DNA from 3 places in the Exiguobacterium sp. E17S genome. Region 1 is predicted to be linked to each of the others. Evidence: riboswitches for the same ligand, from Rfam matches in the RefSeq annotation. Region 1 holds a riboswitch; each other region holds the start of a gene.
The links. Region 1 has a riboswitch for thiamine pyrophosphate ahead of AC3B4V_RS02620 (thiamine phosphate synthase). Riboswitches for the same ligand answer to the same signal wherever they lie in the genome.
Positions count from the first base shown of each region.

Region 2: linked by a shared signal. The riboswitch ahead of thiD (bifunctional hydroxymethylpyrimidine kinase/phosphomethylpyrimidine kinase) and the one ahead of AC3B4V_RS02620 (thiamine phosphate synthase) in region 1 are both predicted to bind thiamine pyrophosphate.
Region 3: linked by a shared signal. The riboswitch ahead of thiT (energy-coupled thiamine transporter ThiT) and the one ahead of AC3B4V_RS02620 (thiamine phosphate synthase) in region 1 are both predicted to bind thiamine pyrophosphate.

Region 1 covers NZ_JBYLRU010000001.1:508,852-513,769, forward strand. Annotated here, with positions in the region: gene AC3B4V_RS02605 (MFS transporter) at 1-239, opposite strand, end outside; gene AC3B4V_RS02610 (OsmC family protein) at 430-855, shown strand; gene nagZ (beta-N-acetylhexosaminidase) at 852-2,072, shown strand; TPP riboswitch at 2,129-2,231, shown strand; gene AC3B4V_RS02620 (thiamine phosphate synthase) at 2,314-2,907, shown strand; gene AC3B4V_RS02625 (FAD-dependent oxidoreductase) at 2,904-3,848, shown strand; gene thiS (sulfur carrier protein ThiS) at 3,845-4,045, shown strand; gene AC3B4V_RS02635 (thiazole synthase) at 4,048-4,812, shown strand; gene AC3B4V_RS02640 (ThiF family adenylyltransferase) at 4,809-4,918, shown strand, end outside.
Region 2 covers NZ_JBYLRU010000005.1:35,962-40,879, forward strand. Annotated here, with positions in the region: gene thiE (thiamine phosphate synthase) at 180-818, opposite strand; gene thiM (hydroxyethylthiazole kinase) at 808-1,575, opposite strand; gene thiD (bifunctional hydroxymethylpyrimidine kinase/phosphomethylpyrimidine kinase) at 1,556-2,359, opposite strand; TPP riboswitch at 2,475-2,585, opposite strand; gene AC3B4V_RS13830 (murein hydrolase activator EnvC family protein) at 2,649-3,926, opposite strand; gene AC3B4V_RS13835 (peptidoglycan DD-metalloendopeptidase family protein) at 4,132-4,918, opposite strand, start outside.
Region 3 covers NZ_JBYLRU010000001.1:1,022,162-1,027,079, reverse strand. Annotated here, with positions in the region: gene pknB (Stk1 family PASTA domain-containing Ser/Thr kinase) at 1-1,117, shown strand, start outside; gene rsgA (ribosome small subunit-dependent GTPase A) at 1,143-2,048, shown strand; gene rpe (ribulose-phosphate 3-epimerase) at 2,051-2,707, shown strand; TPP riboswitch at 2,730-2,839, shown strand; gene thiT (energy-coupled thiamine transporter ThiT) at 2,900-3,460, shown strand; gene AC3B4V_RS05390 (thiamine diphosphokinase) at 3,462-4,064, shown strand; gene AC3B4V_RS05385 (amino acid permease) at 4,119-4,918, opposite strand, start outside.

The DNA of each region.
Region 1 (4,918 bases):
AGGCGACGCCGTTCCAGGTGACCGGTCAGCGACATGACGATCGGTGTACCGATCGCAAAGGAGATGGCAAAGGCTGAAACGAGCGTACCTGCTGTTGCGATCGTGATATCAAGGGCTGAGGAGATTTCAGCGAGGATCCCGACGATGACGAATTCGCTTGTTCCGAGAACGAACGTCAGGAGCGACAACGTGGCGATCAAGAGCCAATCGCGTCGACTTAAACGAGTAGTAGATGACATGGATGATTCCTCAATTCTAGCGCTTGCGCGCGAAACTATGAGTAACAGGATAGCATGAAACGATTTCGTCGGGTATCGCAAAGCGAGTTTTCGGGAAAAGAACCATTATTCGAAATAGCGTGTGAATTTCCAGGCTTGCTGTTTTTTGCGTATACTACAGAAGAAGACTACTTATAAAGGAGTGGAAACGATGCAAGCGACAGTGACATGGAACAAACAGATGGGGTTTAGTGGACAGACGGAATCAGGGCATCATCTGGCGATGGACGCAGCACCAGAGAACGGTGGTGAAAACCAAGCGCCACGACCGACTGAACTGCTGCTACATGCCGTTGCCGGCTGTACTGGAATTGATATCGTCTCGATTTTAGAGAAGATGCGCTTGACGATCACCCATTTCGAAATGGATATCGAAGGAGAACGGGCAGAGGACCATCCGCGGCGTTTCACGTCGATCTCGATTCATTACCGGCTCGAAGGTGATCTCCCGGAAGATAAGGTCCGTCGCGCCATCTCGTTATCAAAGGATAAATATTGTTCGGTCTCGCAATCCCTGAACGCTGAGATTTCCGTTTATTATTCGATCAATGGTGTGCGAAGCGAGGATCCTTTGTGAAGAAAACCGTACTAATCGGTTGTCTGTTGCTTGCAGGGTGTGCGCAGGAGACGACGGAACCAACGAAACCATCGCAACCGGAAACGAAGCAACCGATAGAAGAAAAGAAACCGAAACCTGAACCAACGAAAGAGGAACGACAACAAGCACGATTAAAGCAGCAACTTAAAACGATGTCGACGTCAGAAAAGATCGATCAACTGCTCTACATCGGAGTCGCCGGCACGGAACTTTCAGCAGCTGACCGGAAATTGTTACAGACGCATGCGATTGGCGGGGTCTTATTGCTCGGCGGAAACATTACGTCGGAAGAGCAACTCTTGACGTTCACGCGTGCGATTCAAGAGACGAACCAAAAACCGTATGCGTTCGTCGGGATTGATGAAGAAGGCGGACGCGTCAGCCGGGTACCGGATCAACGATTACGTCTACCGACGAGTCAACGGATGGCGCAAGGAGCAGATGAAGTGAAAATGGAAGACGTCGGACGTACGCTCGGACATTTGTCACGTTTTTATGGCTTCAACATGGACTTCGCGCCGGTCCTTGACGTCAACAGTAATCCGAACAATCCGATCATCGGCGACCGTGCGTTAAGTGCTGATCCGAATACCGTCGCGACGCTTGGTACGGCCCTGATGCACGGGATGCAGGAGACGGGAACGATTCCAGTCGTCAAACATTTTCCCGGTCACGGCAATACGAGTGTCGATTCCCATGTCGGGCTACCGAAAGTGACGGCATCAAAGGAAGAATTGAAGCGGACGGAACTGTTACCGTTCCAAGAAGCGATTCAAGAGGGCGCCGAGATGGTGATGGTCGCCCATATTCTCTATCCCGCGTATGACGATACGAATCCGTCCTCGCTCTCAAAGCCGATCTTGACTGACCTCTTGCGTCAGCAACTCGGATTCAACGGTGTCATCATCACAGATGATCTCGTCATGGGGGCGATCACGAAACAATATGGTCTCGCAGAAGCGGCACGTCAGTCGCTCGTCAACGGAGCTGATATGGCGATGTTTTCAGAGGCAGGTGCTTACGCAAAAGTTCATGCTGAAGTGATGCAAGCCGTCAAAGACAAAACGCTGACGCCGGAGATGCTCGATGCTAAAGTAATGCGCATCTTGAAGCTAAAGCAGACGTATGCCGACAGCCAAGAGCAACAGCGACCGACGAAATCGGAGCTGATTCAGCAAGTGGAAGCGCTCAACTAGGACTAGCGAAGCAAAGTGACTCATGCTAGACTAATGGGGCAAGCCAATTAAACACGAAAAGACACTAGGGGAGTCTCCCAGCAGACTGAGACGGAAGTATCCGGACCCTTTGAACCTGATCTAGTTCGTACTAGCGGAGGGAAGTGGCTCGAAACCCTAGATATCCTTAGCGCTTCAGCGCATTTTCGGACCACTCCCTTCAACATCGGGAGTGGTCCTTTTTCGTATGGAAAGGAAGAACATGATGCGTTTACATCTGATTTCGACGGGATCCATTAATCCGCTTGACGAAATAAAGACCTTTCAATCCCTTCAACCCTATACGGATCAGCTGCATCTACGTGAACCGAACTTATCGGCGGCAGAATTACTTGATCTGATTGAAGCACTCCTTACGCACGGTTATTCGCCTGAACAGTTAACGGTTCATGACCGGGTCGACGTCGCCCATGTCGCAGGCATCGGTGTGCAGCTGACGCGCCGTTCCTTGCGTGTCCGCGATGTGCGACGTCATTTTCCGAATCTCGTCATCGGGAAATCGGTCCATTCACTGGCAGAGGCACTGGCAGCAGAAGCGGAAGGAGCCGACCGACTGCTGTACGGTCATATTTATCCGACAGCGTCGAAGCCGGACGTGCCACCACGAGGGATTGACGCCTTGAAGCAAGTCGTCACCTTCACGACGAAACCAGTCATTGCAATTGGTGGGATTACACCAGAACGCATGCCTGAAATCGCAGCGACCGGTGCAACCGGAATCGCTGTATTATCGGGTATTCTCGGTCAAGCGGATCCACTCGCTGCCGTCAAGCGTTATCAGGGGGTACGGGTATGACGGATCACATCATCATCGGTGGTGGAGTCATCGGTTTGACGCTTGCTTACAGTCTCGCCTGTCAGAATGAATCCGTCGTCGTCTTAGAACGCGGAGCAGGTGGACAAGGAACGAGTCGCGCGGCTGCCGGGATGCTTGCGACGGACATCGAGCTCAGAGAGGAATTGCATGCACTTGCCGCGCGAAGTCGTCGTCTGTATCCGCTGCTTGCACGTCGTCTCGAGCGAGAAACAGGCATCGATTGTGGATACCGGGAACAACCGTTTTTGTTAAAACGTAAAGGACGCGAGCATCTGTTTCCGGCTGTCGGTCAAATCGATCCACGACGACTGACGACTGCATTGATGTATGCCTTACACGCACGTGGCATATCGATTGAAGAACAGGTAGATGTCACACGCATCGAAGAGAACGATGACTTCATTAGGATCGAATCGAATGCGGGAATCTGGACTGGACGAACAGTGACGGTCGCTGCCGGACGGGGTTCGCAAGCCTTGCTCGATACAGCCGGCATTTCGATCGCGACATATGGGGTCAAAGGGGAATGTCTCGCCGTCCGTCTCGCGGGTCAGCCGTTACGCTCGATTCTGTTTGACGACGCTGTCTACCTTGTGCCAAAAGCAGACGGTCGGATTTTGATCGGTGCGACCGAACTGCCGCACGACGAGACGGTCGGTGTCAGTGTCGCAGGGGTCACGTCATTGCTTCAAGCAGCAGAACGACTGTATCCACCGATTCGTGACGCGGTCATCGAAGAAGTCTGGTCCGGTGTACGGCCACAAACGGTGTCCGGCTTGCCATATATCGGAGTCGCCGATTCATCCCGTCGGATCTTCCTAGCGACGGGGCATCATCGGCATGGCATATTACTCGCACCGGCGACAGCGGAAGTCTTGGTAAATACATTACGGTTGATTCAGAAGGAGGAAGTCCGATGAACATTACGATTAACGGCAATGACCACACGATCGATCAGATTGAAACGATCGAGGACATGCTCACGCAACTCGGCTTAGGAGAAAAGCTCGTCATCGTCGAACAGAATCGACAAATCATCGATCGCATGGCGTACGGTCAGACAGTCGTTCGGGACAATGACACATTTGAAATCGTTCATTTCGTAGGAGGAGGATAAACATGCTGAAAATTGGAGAAAAGACATTTGAATCACGATTATTACTCGGAACAGGGAAATATACGGATGCTACCGTACAGCAGGAAGCAATTGATGCGTCCGCTTCACAAATCTTGACGTTCGCCGTCCGTCGGCTCGATATTTTCGACAAACAACAAGCGAATTTCTTGGAGGCGCTTGATTTAGCGAAGTACGATTTACTGCCGAACACGGCCGGTGCGAAGACGGCGGAGGAAGCTGTTCGGCTTGCGAAGCTTGCGCGGGCATCCGGTATGTGCGACATGGTGAAGGTCGAAGTGATCGGTTGCGACAAGACGTTACTACCTGATCCGATCGAGACGTTACGGGCTTCTGAAGAATTACTCAAAGAAGGTTTCATCGTCTTACCGTATACGTCGGACGATGTCGTCCTTGCACGGCGACTCGAGGAACTCGGTTGTCACGCCATCATGCCGGCAGCGTCACCGATTGGTTCCGGGCAAGGCATTCTCAACCCACTTCATCTACGATTCATCATCGAGCAGACGACGGTTCCTGTTATCGTCGACGCCGGGATCGGTTCGCCGACCGACGTCGCCTATGCGATGGAACTGGGAGCGGATGGTGTTTTATTGAACTCCGCTGTCGCCCATGCTCAAGATCCGGTCAAGATGGCGCGTGCGATGCGACTAGCTGTCGAAGCAGGGCGCTTCGGATACGAAGCGGGACGTATCGAGAAGAAACAGTATGCAATCGCGAGTAGTCCAACGAGTGGATTGATTCGATGAACCGTTACTCACGGCAAACTCGATTTCAACCGATCGGGGAAGCGGGACAAGCACGCTTGGCATCAGCGAAGATACTGATCATCGGCATGGGAGCGCTCGGAACGGC
Region 2 (4,918 bases), on a different contig from region 1:
TTCTTTCAATAAAAGGGCCATCTCATAAGATATACGATTAGGATGTGGAAATAAGACTTTTCCTAGATGGTAGATCCCCTGATTATCGACTCGAATGATTTGTGGTTCTAACCGATATCGAATCCAATAGCCGCGAAAACGGATCGTCTGCCATTTCAATACAATCACCTCTGAACGGATTATACCCTGTTCTGAAGTGATTGATGCCATTCACGCACAGCATCTGTCATTTGCTGCGCAGCGAGTTGCCGATCTTCTTTAGCGAAAATTTCTGAGATGACGGCATACCCTTCCAACGGGATGGGCAGAGAGGAGACATTCGTTGCTGTGATTCCACCAATACCGATTAGAGGTAATCGTACAGCTTCCCGAATCGCCTGAAGCATCGTATGCGACATGGAATCAGCGTCCGCTTTGGATGACGTCGCAAATAGAGACCCCACGCCTAAATAAGATGCTCCGTCTCGTTCTGCTTCAATCGCTTGTGCAACGGTTGCTACCGACACACCAATCACGGCATCTGGTAAAAGGCGACGTGCTGCGGTTAAAGGAATGTCTTCTTGTCCGATATGCAAACCTGCTCCGACGAGTAACGCGATATCAATCCGATCATTGATGATCAAAGGAATGTCGTGTCGATCCGTGAGTGCTTTCAACCGAACTGCCTGATCGAAGAATTCCTTTCCTTGCGCTGTTTTTTCCCGTAATTGCACGATCGTTGCACCACCTAAAATGGCTTCCTCAACGACCGTCTCGATCGCGACTCCAGGATGGTACCGACGATCCGTCACTGCATAGATGGAGTAATCAATTGACACGTTCTGTCACCTCCACCAGATCTTGCACCGTCATGAGGCTGATGGCATTGAACAACTCTCGTTTAAAATCACCAAGACCTTGCGCGGAGGCTGCTTGTTCTCCTGCTTTTCCCATGACGAATGTCCCGTGGACAGCCGCCTCAAATGTCGTATATCCTGCACCGAGGAAGCTCGCAATCAAGGAGGCCGTCATGCAGCCCGTACCCGTGATGTCTCCCAAACGTGGTGTTCCTACATGTAATTCCATTTCACGCGTTCCATCCGTGATGTAGTCGTTCGGACCTGTCACGACGAGGACAGATTGGTGTTTGCGAGCAAATGCACGAATGCTTTCTCGATCCATCATTGCATCTCCCGCAGCATCGACTCCCTTAGTTCGCCCATCTTCCCCAAGTAACGTCTTGATTTCAGAAGCATTTCCTTTAATGACCGTACACCCGAGATCAATGAGTTCTTTAGAAAAGGCAGTACGTAATGTCGTTGCCCCTGCTCCAACTGGATCAAGAACGATCGGGACATTCAAACGTCCCGCTTCACGTGCTGCGAGTCGTTGAGCTGCTTGCATGTCTGCATCGATCGTACCAATGTTTAAGACAAGAGCTTGCGCGAGTCTAACCATCTCTTCTACTTCACGAATGTCTTCCGCCATGACGGGTGATGCTCCAACAGCGAGTGTGACGTTCGCGCAGTCGTTGATCGTAACTGTGTTCGTCAGATGGTGAATGAGTGGTTTGTGTTCAAGAATAGTCGTAAACATGTGTATCCCTCCAAAGTGAGTGAAAATGATGTGTCGGTCCAATACCTTGTCCGAGAGCAAATCCATGACGAATTGCCTCCGTGACATAGCTCTTTGCCTGTCTTACGCTATCTGTTAAATCTTCTCCAAGCGCCATCCGTGCTGCAATCGCTGCAGATAAGGTACAACCAGTTCCATGAGTATGTTGATTGTCTAACCGTTCCGATGTGAAACGATGTTCCACTTCCCCATCAAACAACAAATCCGTTGCAGCTCCTGAGAGATGTCCACCTTTTAGTAATACTGCCCCTGTCTGTGTAGCCAATTGATGCATCGCCAGTCGCATTTCCTCTAGATTGGTCACTGATCGTCCTGTTAACCGCTCCGCTTCCGGTAAATTCGGTGTAACGAGTGTCGCAAGCGGCAGAAGTTCTGAAATCAATGCTTGTTCAGCTTCCGTCCGCAATAGGGCATGACCACCTTTAGCGACCATGACGGGATCTAATATGATCGGAACTGTCTGTTTGCGGAGATGTGTAGCAATGACACGAATCGTCTGCGCATTCGAGACCATTCCGATTTTGATCGCATCGACACGAATGTCTGAAAAAATCGACGTTAACTGGGCATCTACGATTTCTGGGGATAACTCTTCCACCGCTTGAACACCCAACGTATTTTGCGCCGTGACGGCTGTCAGGACGCTCATTCCATAAACGCCTAAAGCTGAAAATGTTTTTAAATCTGCTTGAATCCCAGCTCCACCACCGGAGTCGGATCCTGCAATCGTCAGTACGTGTTTCATGTTCTTTTCACCTTCCCATCGAGCAATGTAAGGGAGTCGTGACCGACAAAAAAAGCGTCGACCGCTGTAAAAAAGCAGTCGACGCTATACGAAAGCGTTATACACGCATTCCGGTATCCGTTCGGCTCAACTTTCCTACGCTGGTATTATCCAGTTCAGGTAATAGGGTCGAAAACAGATTGGTTTTCCTCTCAGCCGGATTCCTCCAGCTCCCCTAGTTGCTCAAGTATTCGTTTCGCCTTAACTGTAGCATAGAGAAGAAAAAAAAACGAGCCGAAGCCCGTTTTGATTACAGATATGCCAATGGATTGACTGCATTCAGAGGAGAAGAAGCACTGTATTGATAGCCTCCGACATGTAGTTCGAAATGTAAGTGTGGTCCTGTTGAATTCCCTGTACTACCAAGTGTCCCGACTTGTTGACCTTGAGAGACCGTTTGTCCTGCACGAACCGATAATGAACTCATATGTGCGTAGACAGTCGTGTACACTTGTCCATCGAGGAAGTGAGAAATCATGACATGATTGCCGTAAGGTCCACCACCTGATGCTGTAATGACCGTTCCAGCTGCTGCAGCGACGATTGGAGACCCGACCGAACCACTGAAATCAACACCGTTGTGGAACGTATAACCGTTCGCGCCGCTTGCTGGTCCGAATCCTTGCGACACTCCACCAGAAGATGGTCGAACGAATTTCCCTCCACTCGAAACAACGGGCGGGGCAACAGAATCAGTTGACTCCGAACTCTTACCTACTTGTTTTGCTGTTTGAGCATTCGCTTTAGCGGCTTTTTCGGCTGCCGCTTTCTCCGCTGCTGCTTTTTCAGCCGCTGCTTTAGCGGCTGCCTTCGCTGCCGCAATTGCACGTTCTTGCGCTTCGAGAGTCGCTTGAAGTTCTTTTGCGTCTAACAGTTCTGTCGTGAACTTCGTCTTCCCTTTTCGTAATTTCTTCAGCGTGGCACTACGTTCTTTCATTTGAAGCTTTAACGCTTTCTTTTGTTCAAGCAATACTTTCTTTTCTTGCATTTGCTCCGCTTTTTTCTCAACGAGCGCTTGTTTTGCTTCTGCTAATTTTTGTTGCGTTGCGATGTAATCCGAAATCATTTTATCGTCTTGCTCAGCGATTTTTTTCCCCGCCATGACACGGCTGAATAAATCACCTAAATCCTTCGATCCAAAAATGACTTCTTCCCATTTAATCGAGTTTCCATCGTTCTCTTGGAAAACACGCAAACGATCACCGAGTAGTTCTTCCTGTTTCTGTAACATTTCTTCGTAACGGACGATGTCTGCCTTTAACTCATCGATTCGAACGTTCAACTGTTCGATTTGTTTATTTTTTTCAGAGACTTGGAAAATCTTTTCGTTGATTGCTGCGTCAATTTGATTGATTTGACGTTGCTCTTTTGAGATTTTAGCTTCTTGTTTTTTGATCGCTTTTTCAAGTTTACGTTGTTCAGCGGCATTTTCAGCCTTTTTTTCTTTAATGGTCGCTGCTGCGATCGGTTGCGTTCCTGTTATAAGTAATGCTCCTAAAACAATGGTAGAAATTAGTTTTTTTAGCATATATCGTTTTCCTCACTTATGTTTTTTTCATATTTTATTATAGTATTCAAGTTTCTCTCATATCTGAAATAGATTATAGCACCGTAATCGTTTCAAAAAAATTTCATTTACATTTCAAATGAAAACGGTTTTTTGTAATATATGATTTGTTTTTTGAAAATGACAAAAAAAAAAGAACCGTTGCATATGCAACGATTCTTTACGATTAAAACATCGACATTGGATTGACTGAGTTAGCTGGACCTGTTGCACTGTAGCTGTATCCACCAACGTGAATTTCGAAGTGTAAGTGTGGACCTGTTGAGTTTCCTGTGCTACCACGTGTACCGATTTGTTGACCTTGGCTGACACGTTGACCTGCACTAGCGTTCAATGAACTCATATGTGCATAGACTGTCGTATATGTCTTCCCGTTCAATTGGTGAGCGATCATGATGTGATTTCCGTAAGGTCCGCCACCTGATGCTGTAATGACTGTACCAGTTGCAGCTGCCACGATTGGCGTGCCAACTGGACCACCGAAGTCAATCCCGTTATGGAACGTATAACCGTTCTCTCCGCCTGCAGAACCATACCCTTGTGTCACAGCACCAGCAGTTGGATGAATGAAGAGTCCGCCTGATGATGGTGACGGTTTAGGTGTCGCAGGAGCTGACGGCGCTGGAGCAGGCGCAGCTGGTGCTGGTGTAGATGGTTTTGGTGCCGATTGTTTCGTCGAACCAGAAGGTTTTGCCGATTGTGCCGCTTTCTCTTGTGCTGCTTGCTGAGCTGCTGCTTCTTTAGCGGCTTGCTCTTCTGCTGCTTTTTGTGCTGCTGCTTGCGCTGCTTCAGCCTCTGCTCTTGCTTTCGCTTCACGTGCCGCCTGAGCTTGACGTTCTTTTTCGATTCGAGCTTCACGTTCACGCGCTGCTTTTTCAGCTGCAATCGCTTTTTCTTGCGCAATCAAAATTTGTTGGACTTCTTTTGCATCCATCAATTGTGTTTCGAACTTT
Region 3 (4,918 bases), 510 kb from region 1:
ACGAGCAAATGAAGGCATCCGAGGTGCAGAAGAGGATGAGATGGAAAAGACGATGGTCTTATCGCCTGTCCAAGTGCCAGAAGAATCAAAAGCGGAACCAGAATCACCCGCTGTCACGACCGTTCAACCGAAAACACCGGAAAAGAAAAAGAAAAAACGCTGGTGGATCGTCCTCTTATTGCTCATATTGCTAGGTGGTGCAGCTACGACGTTTGCGATGTGGCCAGATCCAACGGTCACCGTACCATCTGTCGTCAAGACGGATGGAGACGAAGCGGAAACGAAGCTTGAGAAACTTGGATTCGTTGTCGAGACGACAGAACGAAATAGCGATACAGTCGATGAGGGAGACGTCATCAGTCAGACACCGCGTGAAAACGCACAGGTTAAGAAGGGCTCGACAGTCAACTTGGTCGTCTCTACTGGAAGTGCTCCGGTCGAAGTACCGGATGTGACAGATGACGCTGAAAAAGAAGCGATTGCGACGTTAAAAGAGGCTGGATTCGCTAAAGTCGAGGTCGAACGCGAAAAGTCGGATGAAATCGCGCGAGGTAATGTGATCCGGCAATCGATCTCTGCTGGGACGGAAGTGATCGCAAAAGAACAGACGATTACGATCACTGTCTCAGAAGGAACGTCGTCCTTTGAATTGAAAGACTTGACGAACTTATCGAGTGATGAAGCGAAAGCGTATCTCGATGAAATGGGTCTCGACGGTACGTTTGAACAAGAATTCTCAAGTGATGTCAAGCTCGATCAAGTCATCCGTCAATTCCCGCAAGCAGGAGCACAAGTCGAACCGAACGACTCCGTGACGGTCTTCATCTCAAAAGGTGAGGAAGAAAAAACGGTGACAGCGACGTTCCCTGAAAAGGTCGTCTATGATGCGGTCAGCGAGAACGAGGACGAGGAACCACCGAAACAAGTCATCCGGATTGAGACGGAAGATGCGAAAGGGAAGCGGACCGTCATCGAGGAATCGATTGATCAAGATGAGACATTCGACGTGCCGGTGACGATTGATCCAGGAGAAGAAGGAAAAATTACGATCTATAAAGACGATACGGTGTATCGTTCAAAAACCATCACGTACAATCAAGCAAAAGACGCACAATGAATGTGATGAAAAAGGAGTGCATAGGATGACGGAACAACGCATCGAAGAGAATCGAGAAGGAACGATCATACGTCTGCAGGGTGGCTTTTATGATGTCATGACACCAGAAGGAGAGGTCCGTTCACGGGCAAGAGGGAATTTCCGAAAACGCGGCATCAGTCCAGTTGTCGGAGACGAGGTCGTTCTTCATATCGAAAGTGAGACGGGATATATTCTCGAAGTGAAGGAGCGGGACAACTTTTTAGTACGCCCTCCAGTCGCGAATATCGACCAGGCATTGCTCGTCGTCTCGGCGGCAGAACCTGATTTTTCAGCGCACTTGCTCGACCGATTTCTCGTTTTGATCGAAGCGAAGGAAATTCAACCCGTCATCCTGTTGACGAAGATGGATTTGCTGGACGATGTTAAAGGACCGGCTGTCCGAGAGGCGATTGCCGCTTACCGGAAGATTGGGTATACGGTCATCGAGACATCAAGTGAGACGTTAGCAGGTATTGAGCAAGTCCGTCCGTTACTTGCTGGAAAAACGAGCGTTCTCGCCGGACAATCCGGTGTCGGGAAAAGTTCATTGCTCAATGCACTGGAGCCCTCTCTTGATTTAGAAACAAGTGCGATCTCGAAATCACTCGGACGCGGACGTCATACGACGCGCCACGTCACATTGATGCCGCTTGCCGAAGGATTGATTGCCGATACGCCAGGTTTCTCGAACCTCGATTTTCCGTATGATATGGAAATCGAGGATGTACGGTGGAGTTTCCCTGAATTCGTGGCTGTACAAGATGATTGCAAATACCGAGGTTGCTTGCATTTGAATGAACCCGGTTGTGCCGTCAAGGAAGCCGTCGAAGCCCAAGAAATCATGTCCTCTCGTTATGAGAACTATGGTATGTTTATAGACGAAATCAAGAATCGAGCCCGGAGGTATTGAAGATGATTAAAATTGCACCATCTATCTTATCAGCAGATTTTGCGAATCTCGAACGCGATGTTAAAGCAGTCGAAGCAGCAGGCGCGGACTATATCCATTTTGATGTCATGGACGGTCAGTTCGTACCGAACATCTCATTTGGATTACCTGTGCTTAGCAGCTTACGTCAAAAGACGGATATGATTCTCGATGTCCATTTGATGATCGACCAGCCAGAACGTTTCGTCGAGGATTTCGTCAAAGCAGGGGCGGACATCGTGACGTTCCACGTCGAAGCGACGAATCATGTCCATCGTGTCTTGCAACAAATCAAAGCAGCGGGCGCAAAGGCAGGAGTCGTCTTGAATCCCCATACGCCATTATCAACGATTGAACATGTCCTTGAGGATGTCGATATGGTTTTATTGATGACGGTCAATCCGGGCTTCGGTGGACAAGCCTTCATCGAGCGTGTCATGCCGAAACTCGCAGCACTTGCGCAAATGAAAGCAGAGCGTGGTCTGACATTTGAAATCGAGATTGACGGTGGCGTCAATCCGGAAACGGCAAAGCTTTGCATCGATAACGGTGCGAACGTTCTCGTCGCAGGATCAGCAATCTACAATGCACCAGATTATGCGGAAGCGATCACTAGCATTCGTCAAGGGGCTGCCGTATAATAAGAACGAGAAAACGAAATATGATGACCGCAAGGGGTGTCGCTTGAAAAGCGGCTGAGAGGAGTCTTTTAGACTTTAACCCTTCGAACCTGTTCCGTTCAAACGGACGTAGGGATGTGGCGCACGCAGGCAGTACGGCGTTCGTCGTACTGCCTTTTTGCGTCCTCTCGTACAATGAAGGAGGAAAATAGCATGAAACGGTTACAAATGATGATGGAAATTGCCATCTTCGCCAGTCTCGGAGTCGTCTTTGATTTACTGATTCCATTCAAAATGCCACAAGGAGGCTCAATCAGCTTAGCGATGTTACCGATCTTCGTCATGGCATTTCGCCACGGTGTCGTCGGAGGGGTCGTCACGGGAGCGCTTGTCGGTACGATTCAATTGATGTTCGCTCCACAAGTCTTGACGATCGTTCAACCGATGCTTGACTATACGATTGCGTATGGTGTCGTCGGATTAAGTGGTCTGTTCGCGCGTCAAGTCAGACTAGCCGCGCGCAATGGACAAAAGAAAAGCTTGATGGCGTTCGTTCTCCTGGCGACGTTATTAGGCGCAGGACTCCGTTATATCTGTCATGTCATCAGTGGAATCGTCTTTTTTGCCGAGTATGCCGAAGGTCCAGTCGTACCGTATTCATTGATTTATAACGCGACATACATGGTACCGTCTTACGTTCTTTGTGGTGTCGTTGCGGGTCTTTTATTCACGACTGCGCCACGCTTACTCCGTTATTCGGCACGAGGCGTCTGAGATGCGGGCGATTCTCGTCTGTGCCGGTCCGCGAGAAGAAGCGCCGGATTTACGGACGTTTTGTCAGCCAGGTGACTTTATCGTCGGTGTCGACGGTGGTGTTCAGACGATTGAATCGTTTGGGCTGACATGCGACCTGACGATTGGTGATTTTGATTCTCTTGGTTATGTACCAGAAGGGGCAATCGTTCATCCGGCCGAGAAAGATGAAACGGATCTCGAACTGGCACTTCGTACAGTCTCAGAGAAGAAACAGTTTGAGGATACCTTCATTATCGGGGCGACAGGTGGGCGGCTCGACATGACCGTCCAAAATGTATATCTATTAAAGCGATACCCAGAGGCACGACTCGTGACGAAACGAGAAGAGGTACGATACTTGGCTGAGGGAACGTATGCAGTCGAAGCAGGGAGCTATCATTATCTTTCGTTCATTCCACTCGTACCATCGACTTTAAGCTTATCCGGAGTCAAATATCCACTTGATGCACATCCAGTACCGGTCGGAGGTTCATTGACCGTCAGTAATGAATGGTGTGCGTCAGAAGCGAAGGTAGAGCTCCATCAAGGAGAACTATTGATGATGCGGACGCTTAAGGAATAGCACAATCATAGGAAAGAGGCCGTGGATGACTCCGCGGCCTCTTTTTAGATGAAATTATTCTTCGAGTTGAGAAGGGGCGACACGGATGTCGCTTTGAGCGGATAGATGTTTTCCTTTGACGAAGAGATGATAACTTCCCCACATGACAAGGAAGAAAGGAACACCGATGTATAGAGCGATTCGTTGATCCGCTTGAAACGCAAGACTGACGAGGACGACGACGTTAAGTGTCAACGAAATCAGTGGTAACACCGGATAGAGTGGTGTCTTGAATTTCAGTTCGGATACATCGTGTCCGTTTCGGACGAACTGACGACGAAATGCAAGCTGCGAAGCAGAGATTGAAATCCAGCCGACTTGAGCCCCGAGTCCGGCTAAGGACAAGAGCCAAATGAAGACGGTATCTTCTGCGAAAAATGCGGTCAGAAGCGATAACATCGCGAACATCATCGTAAAGAGCAACGCCCGCATCGGCACACCACGTGCATTGACGTAAGATAATTTCTTTGAAATCATCCCTTCTTGCGCCATTGCCCATAACATCCGAGTCGCCGCATATAATCCGGAGTTTCCGACGGACAATAACGCTGTCAAGACGACGATGTTCATCAAATCAGCAGCGTACGGAATACCGATCGCATCAAAGACCATGATGAACGGACTGCTGACTCCGCCAGCTGTTTCATACGGAATTAATGCACCAACGATCGTAATCGATAAGACGAAGAAGATGAACGTCCGCCAGACTGTATTGCGGATGGCTTTTGGAATCGATTTTTCGGGCGTGTCGGACTCCCCAGCCGCAACACCGATCAATTCCGTTCCTTGGAAGGCGAAGTTGACGGCAATCATCG